DNA from 2 places in the Streptomyces sp. NPDC002994 genome. Region 1 is predicted to be linked to the other one. Evidence: predicted binding sites of a transcription regulator. Region 1 holds the regulator's gene; the other holds the start of a gene.
The links. The regulator HrcA, encoded in region 1, represses chaperone genes, less so after heat shock. The targets are predictions, from matches to a motif close to TTNGCACTCNGNNNNNCNGAGTGCNAA.

Region 1 (3,409 bases):
CCGCGCCGCCAACGCATCACGCTGCGCCCGCACGTACGCCGCGTTCACCACCGCCCCGTGCCCCGGCACGTACGCCGCGTTCTCGCCGCCCAGCGCGAGCAGCCGGTCCAGGGCCGCCGGCCAGGAGGTGGGGTGGGCGTCCGGGCCCGCCTGGGGGGCGCCCGACTCCTCCACCAGGTCGCCGCAGAAGACGACCTCGGGGTCGCCCGGCACCAGCACCGCCAGGTCGTGACCGCTGTGCCCGGGGCCGATGTTCGCCAGCAGCACCTGGCGGCCGCCGCCCAGGTCCAGCGTCCACTCGCCGCACACCGTGTGGTGCGGCGCGACCAGTACGTCCGCCGCCTCCGCCGCCGCGCCCCGGTCGACACCGTGCCGCACCGCGTCGTCCCGCAGCGCCTCCCGGCCCCGCCGCAGCAGATCGTCGATGCCGACCGCCCCGTACACCTCAACTCCCGCGAACGCCGCCGTGCCGAGGACGTGGTCGAAGTGCGGGTGGGTGAGCGCGATGTGCGTCACTCTCCGGCCGGGGCCCAAAAGGCGCTGCGCCTCGGCGCGCAGCTGCGCGCCCTCGCGCAGCGTCGCCCCTGTGTCGATGAGCAGCGCCCCGCCGTCACCCCCGGCCACCAGGCCCACCGTCGCGTCCCAGACGGGCATACGCCGCCGTCCCACGCCCAGTGCGAGCCGCTCCCAGCCTGCCTCTTCCCAACTGAGGTCCATACCCCGACGCTAGACCCATCCCCGGTGCAGGCGCCCGCTGAACAGGGCCGTCGCGCGGTGACTGGCGCGGTAACGTGACCGGCCGCCCTTGCTAGGGGCGTACCCGCCCGCCGTACACTGGGCGGGGACTGCTGGCACTCCCCCGCGGTGAGTGCCAAGCAGACGCCGAGGACACAGCGCCGAGGACACAGAACGACCGACCAGCTGGAGGTGGTGCGAGATGCTCAGCGAACGCAGACTTGAGGTGCTGCGCGCCATCGTCCAGGACTACGTGGGCACCGAGGAGCCCGTCGGCTCCAAGGCGCTCACCGAGCGGCACAAGCTCGGTGTCTCACCGGCCACCGTGCGCAACGACATGGCCGCCCTGGAGGACGAGGGCTTCATCGCCCAGCCGCACACGAGCGCCGGCCGCATCCCCACCGACAAGGGCTACCGGCTCTTCGTCGACAAGCTCGCCGGCGTCAAGCCCCTGTCGTCGCCCGAGCGCCGCGCCATCCAGAACTTCATGGACGGAGCGGTCGACCTCGACGACGTCGTGGCCCGTACGGTCCGGCTGCTCGCGCAGCTGACCCGGCAGGTCGCCGTCGTGCAGTACCCGTCGCTGACCCGCTCGACGGTGCGGCACGTGGAACTGCTCGCGCTGGCTCCCGCCCGCCTGATGCTCGTGCTCATCACGGACACCGGCCGGGTCGAGCAGCGCATGATCGACTGTCCGGCACCCTTCGGCGAGACGTCCCTGGCGGACCTGCGCGCCCGGCTCAACAGCCGGGTCGTCGGGCGCCGCTTCGCGGACGTACCGCAGCTGGTGCAGGACCTTCCCGACTCCTTCGACAAGGAGGACCGAGGCACCGTTTCGACGGTCCTCTCCACCCTCCTGGAGACTCTGGTCGAGGAGACCGAGGAGCGTCTGATGATCGGCGGCACCGCCAATCTCACGCGCTTCGGACATGATTTCCCCCTCACCATCCGGCCCGTGCTGGAGGCGCTTGAGGAGCAGGTCGTGCTTCTCAAGCTGCTGGGTGAGGCAACGGACTCAGGCATGACTGTACGAATCGGTCACGAGAACGCCCATGAAGGGCTCAGCTCCACGTCCGTCGTCGCAGTCGGCTACGGTTCGGGCGACGAAGCAGTCGCGAAACTCGGCGTGGTCGGACCGACCCGCATGGACTACCCCGGAACGATGGGAGCGGTACGCGCAGTGGCACGTTACGTCGGACAGATCCTGGCGGAGTCGTAAGTGGCCACCGACTATTACGCCGTACTTGGCGTACGCCGCGACGCTTCCCAGGATGAGATCAAGAAGGCATTCCGGCGGCTGGCGCGCGAGCTCCACCCGGACGTGAATCCCGATCCCAAGACGCAAGAGCGCTTCAAGGAGATCAACGCCGCGTACGAGGTGTTGTCGGACCCGCAGAAGAAGCAGGTCTACGACCTCGGCGGCGACCCGCTTTCGCAGGCGGGCGCCGGAGCCGGCGGCTTCGGCCAGGGTGGCTTCGGGAACTTCTCGGACATCATGGACGCCTTCTTCGGTACGGCGTCGCAGCGCGGCCCGCGCTCGCGCACGCGCCGCGGCCAGGACGCGATGATCCGGCTGGAGATCGACCTCAACGAGGCGGCCTTCGGTACGACGAAGGACATCCAGGTCGACACCGCTGTGGTGTGTACGACGTGTTCGGGCGAGGGCGCCGCGCCCGGCACCTCGGCCCAGACCTGTGACATGTGCCGCGGTCGTGGTGAGGTCTCGCAGGTCACCCGGTCCTTCCTGGGCCAGGTCATGACCTCGCGGCCGTGCCCGCAGTGTCAGGGCTTCGGCACGGTCGTACCGACTCCGTGTCCGGAGTGCGCCGGTGACGGCCGAGTGCGCTCGCGCCGGACGCTGACGGTCAAGATCCCGGCCGGTGTCGACAACGGCACGCGGATCCAGCTCGCGGGCGAGGGTGAGGTCGGCCCCGGTGGCGGCCCCGCCGGTGACCTGTACGTCGAGATCCACGAGCTGCCGCACGCGGTGTTCCAGCGGCGCGGCGACGATCTGCACTGCACGGTCACCATCCCGATGACGGCGGCCGCGCTGGGCACGAAGTGCCCGCTGGAGACGCTCGACGGGGTGGAGGAGATCGACGTACGTCCGGGCACGCAGTCGGGGCAGTCGATCCCGTTGCACGGGCGCGGCATCACGCACCTGCGGGGCGGAGGCCGCGGCGACCTGATCGTGCACGTGGAGGTGCTGACTCCGTCGAAGCTGGACCCGCAGCAGGAGGACCTGATGCGCCAGCTCGCGAAGCTGCGCGGCGAGGAGCGTCCCACGGGTCAGTTCCAGCCCGGGCAGCAGGGTCTTTTCTCGCGGCTGAAGGACGCTTTCAACGGGCGGTAGGTGCATGCGGGCTTGGCCGGGGGTCCGGGGGTTGTCCCCGGGAGGTGGGGTCAGCCCGGGCAGCAGGGTCTTTTCTCGCGCCTGAAGGACGCCTTCAACGGGCGCTGGGCGCTCGCTTCCGAGACGGCCGAAGCCTCGATTCGGTGCAGTGCGGAGGGCATGAAACTATGCGTTCATGTCCTCCGCACTGACCGATCTTTGCCGTTATCCGATCGTGCAGGCCCCCATGGCGGGCGGCGCCTCCAGTCCTCAGCTCGTCGCCGCCGTCTGCGAGGCCGGCGGTCTCGGGTTTCTTGCCGCCGGGTACAAGACCGCGGACGG
Region 2 (3,409 bases), on a different contig from region 1:
AGCTTCGCGAGGCGCTCCTGGAGCTTCTCGCGGTCCCAGTCGGAGTCCGTGGACTCGATCTCGGCCTTGATCTGGTTGACGCGGCCGGTCACCTCGTCGGCGTTGCCGCCGCCGTCGACGATCGTCGTGTCGTCCTTGGTGACGGTCACGCGGCGGGCGGAGCCCAGCACGTCGAGACCGGCCTGGTCGAGCTTGAGACCGACCTCTTCGGCGATGACGGTCGCACCCGTGAGGGTGGCGATGTCGCCGAGCATGGCCTTGCGGCGGTCACCGAAGCCGGGGGCCTTCACCGCGACGGCGTTGAAGGTGCCACGGATCTTGTTGACGACCAGGGTCGACAGGGCCTCGCCCTCGACGTCCTCGGCGATGATCAGCAGCGGCTTGGAGGCGCCGGCCTGGATGACCTTCTCCAGCAGCGGCAGCAGGTCCTGGATCGAGCCGATCTTGCCCTGGTGGATCAGGATGTACGGGTCGTCGAGGACGGCCTCCATACGCTCCTGGTCGGTCACCATGTACGGCGAGAGGTAGCCCTTGTCGAAGGCCATGCCCTCGGTGAAGTCGAGCTCCAGGCCGAAGGTGTTGGACTCCTCGACGGTGATGACACCGTCCTTGCCGACCTTGTCCATCGCCTCGGCGATGAGCTCGCCGACCTGCGAGTCCTGGGCGGACAGCCCGGCCACGGCGGCGATGTCGGACTTGTCCTCGATCGGACGGGCGTTCGCGAGGAGGTCCTCGGAGATCGCCTTGACCGCGGCGTCGATGCCCTTCTTCAGAGCGGCCGGGGAAGCACCGGCGGCGACGTTGCGCAGGCCCTCGCGGACCAGCGCCTGGGCCAGCACGGTGGCGGTGGTGGTGCCGTCACCCGCGATGTCGTTGGTCTTGGTCGCCACCTCCTTCACGAGCTGGGCGCCAAGGTTCTCGTACGGGTCGTCGAGCTCGACCTCGCGCGCGATCGTGACACCGTCGTTGGTGATGGTGGGGGCGCCGAACTTCTTGTCGATGACGACGTTGCGGCCCTTGGGGCCGATCGTCACCTTCACCGTGTCGGCAAGCTTGTTGACGCCGCGCTCGAGGGCGCGACGGGCGTCCTCGTCGAACTTCAGAATCTTCGCCATGGAGCTTCTCTGTCCTCTCAAACGAAATGCGCCCCGGGCCACCCGGCTGTCGCTGGGGGCCAGGGGCGCAGTTCAAAAGCAATCTTCGGGCGAACTACTTCTCGATGATCGCGAGCACGTCGCGAGCCGAGAGGACGAGGTACTCCTCGCCGCTGTACTTCACCTCGGTGCCGCCGTACTTGCTGTACAGCACGACGTCGCCGACGGAAACGTCGAGCGGCAGGCGCTCGCCGTTCTCGAAGCGGCCCGGGCCCACGGCCAGGACGACGCCCTCCTGGGGCTTCTCCTTGGCGGTGTCCGGGATGACCAGGCCAGAGGCCGTGGTCTGCTCGGCGTCGAGCGGCTGGACCACAATGCGGTCCTCAAGCGGCTTGATGGCAACCTTGGAGCTGGTGGTCGTCACGGTCCGGTCTCCCCCTTCGGAGATCTCACGGGGTTAACTGATTTTGGGTGGCGACCAGGTGGTTCCGTCGTCGCGGGTGCCGGACCTGCCCGTCGCTACTGTTGGCACTCCCCACTGGAGAGTGCCAACGCCGAGACTATGACGCGGTTAGCACTCGGTCAAGCGGAGTGCCAATCCAACGCCGCCGTACGTGTTGACGAACGCGCCTGCGCCCCGGGCGCCGCATCAGAGATAGTCCTCCAGCCGCGCCACAGCGAAGCCCTGCTCCTGGATCCGGCGCAGCATCCGCGACGTCATCTCGGTGATCGTCGAGCCCTTGAGCTCGCCGGGCCCCCGGAAGTGCGCGAGCACGATGTCGCCCGGCCGCAGCCGGTCGCCGTGCGCGTACCGCAGGTCGTTGATCTGCATCGACGCCCCCCACAGCACCACCGCCTCGGCCCCGCAGTCGCCCGCCGCCCGCAGCGTCTGGTTGTTGTACGCCCCGTACGGCGGCCGGAAGAGCCGCGGCCGCGCGCCGAAGCGGGCCTCCAGGCGGTCCTGCTGGCCGCAGATCTGGGCGCGCTGTCCGGCGTACGGGAGGCCGGGCAGGTAGACGTGGCCGACCGCGTGGTTCTGCACCGTACTGAGGCCGCCGCCCGCCCGCCTCAGCCGGTCAAAGTGGTCGTACCCCGGTGAGGCCACGCTGTCCGTCAGAAACATGCTGATCGGCAGCTTGAGCTCGTCGACCATCCGCACGAACTCCGGATCCCGCTCGGCACCATCATCAAAGGTAAGAAAAACGACCTTGTCGCGGGTCGGTACGCGGTCCACCACGAAAGGCCGGGCCGGCTTACGGACCGGAGGCGCCGGCGCCCGACGGAGCGGCTCCCGCAGCCCCCACCGCGCGTACGCCCCGGCGCGCGGGGCCGGTGCGCCGTGCGCCCCGGTGGCCGCCTCCTCCGCCACCCGCGCCTTCGGCGCGACGCTGCGCACCGCCTTCCTCCCGAGCCGTTCGATCGGGTCCACGGACTGCGCGCATCCGGTGAGCGCGAGCGCACCGACCGCCAGCAGTCCGGCCAGCAGCCGGTGCGCGGGCCTCACAGGTAGTCCTCCAGCCTGGCGACGGCGTAACCCTTGGCGGTGACCGTTTTCATGACCCGCCGGATCATGTCCGGCATGGTGCCCTTCCACTGCTCCTTGCCGCGGAAGTGCGTGAGGATGATGTCGCCGGGATGCAGGTCGCGGTCCCACTCGCGCCACTCCATCCGGTCGGGGAACGCCTCGGCGGCCCACAGGGGCACGGCCTTGATGCCGCAGGAGCGGGCGGCGCGCAGGGTGTCGGCGTTGTAGTTGCCGTACGGCGGCCTGAAGAGCCGGGGCCGCTTGCCGTACCGCTTCTGGATGACGGTCTGCATTCCGCAGATCTCGCGCTTCTGCTGGGCATAGGAAAGGCCGGGCATGTAGCGGTGATTGAGGGTGTGGTTGTGGAGGGACACGCCGCGCGCCTGCATCCGCTCGAAATAGCCGTAGTTCTCACGCACCAGGTAGTTGCTGAGGAACGCGCTGTAGGGAATGCCCAGCTCAGTCATCATCCGCAGCAGCTTCGGATCCTTCTCCGCGCCGTCGTCCATCGTCAGGAAGACGACCCTCTCCTCGACCGGGACGGTGGTGAAGACGGGCGGCAGCCCGCGCCCCGCCCCGAAGCCCTTGCGCGTGGTGATCTTCGGCTTCACGGCGGGCGGTGGGGGTGCGGCCAGCGGCGGCTGCGCGAGTCCCCACTTCTTGGCGGCGGCGACGCGCACGGTCTGGGCGCGCCGCAGCCGTTCGGCGTACCCGGCCAGATCCCGGGCGGGCCCCTGCCGGTACGCCTGCTCCTGGCCGGCGGCGGGTGCGGCAGCCCGCGGCGTACCCG

Region 2: groES (co-chaperone GroES) is a predicted target of HrcA. The motif match lies at 1,666-1,692, and genes of this name have one in related genera.

Annotation. Positions count from the first base shown of each region.
Region 1 is NZ_JBEXNQ010000016.1:62,378-65,786, reverse strand. Features, by position in the region: gene ABZX79_RS22215 (MBL fold metallo-hydrolase) at 1-717, opposite strand, end outside; gene hrcA (heat-inducible transcriptional repressor HrcA) at 938-1,954, shown strand; gene dnaJ (molecular chaperone DnaJ) at 1,955-3,088, shown strand; gene ABZX79_RS22200 (nitronate monooxygenase) at 3,264-3,409, shown strand, end outside.
Region 2 is NZ_JBEXNQ010000008.1:224,105-227,513, forward strand. Features, by position in the region: gene groL (chaperonin GroEL) at 1-1,115, opposite strand, end outside; gene groES (co-chaperone GroES) at 1,210-1,518, opposite strand; gene ABZX79_RS13265 (polysaccharide deacetylase family protein) at 1,744-2,598, opposite strand; gene ABZX79_RS13270 (polysaccharide deacetylase family protein) at 2,595-3,409, opposite strand, start outside.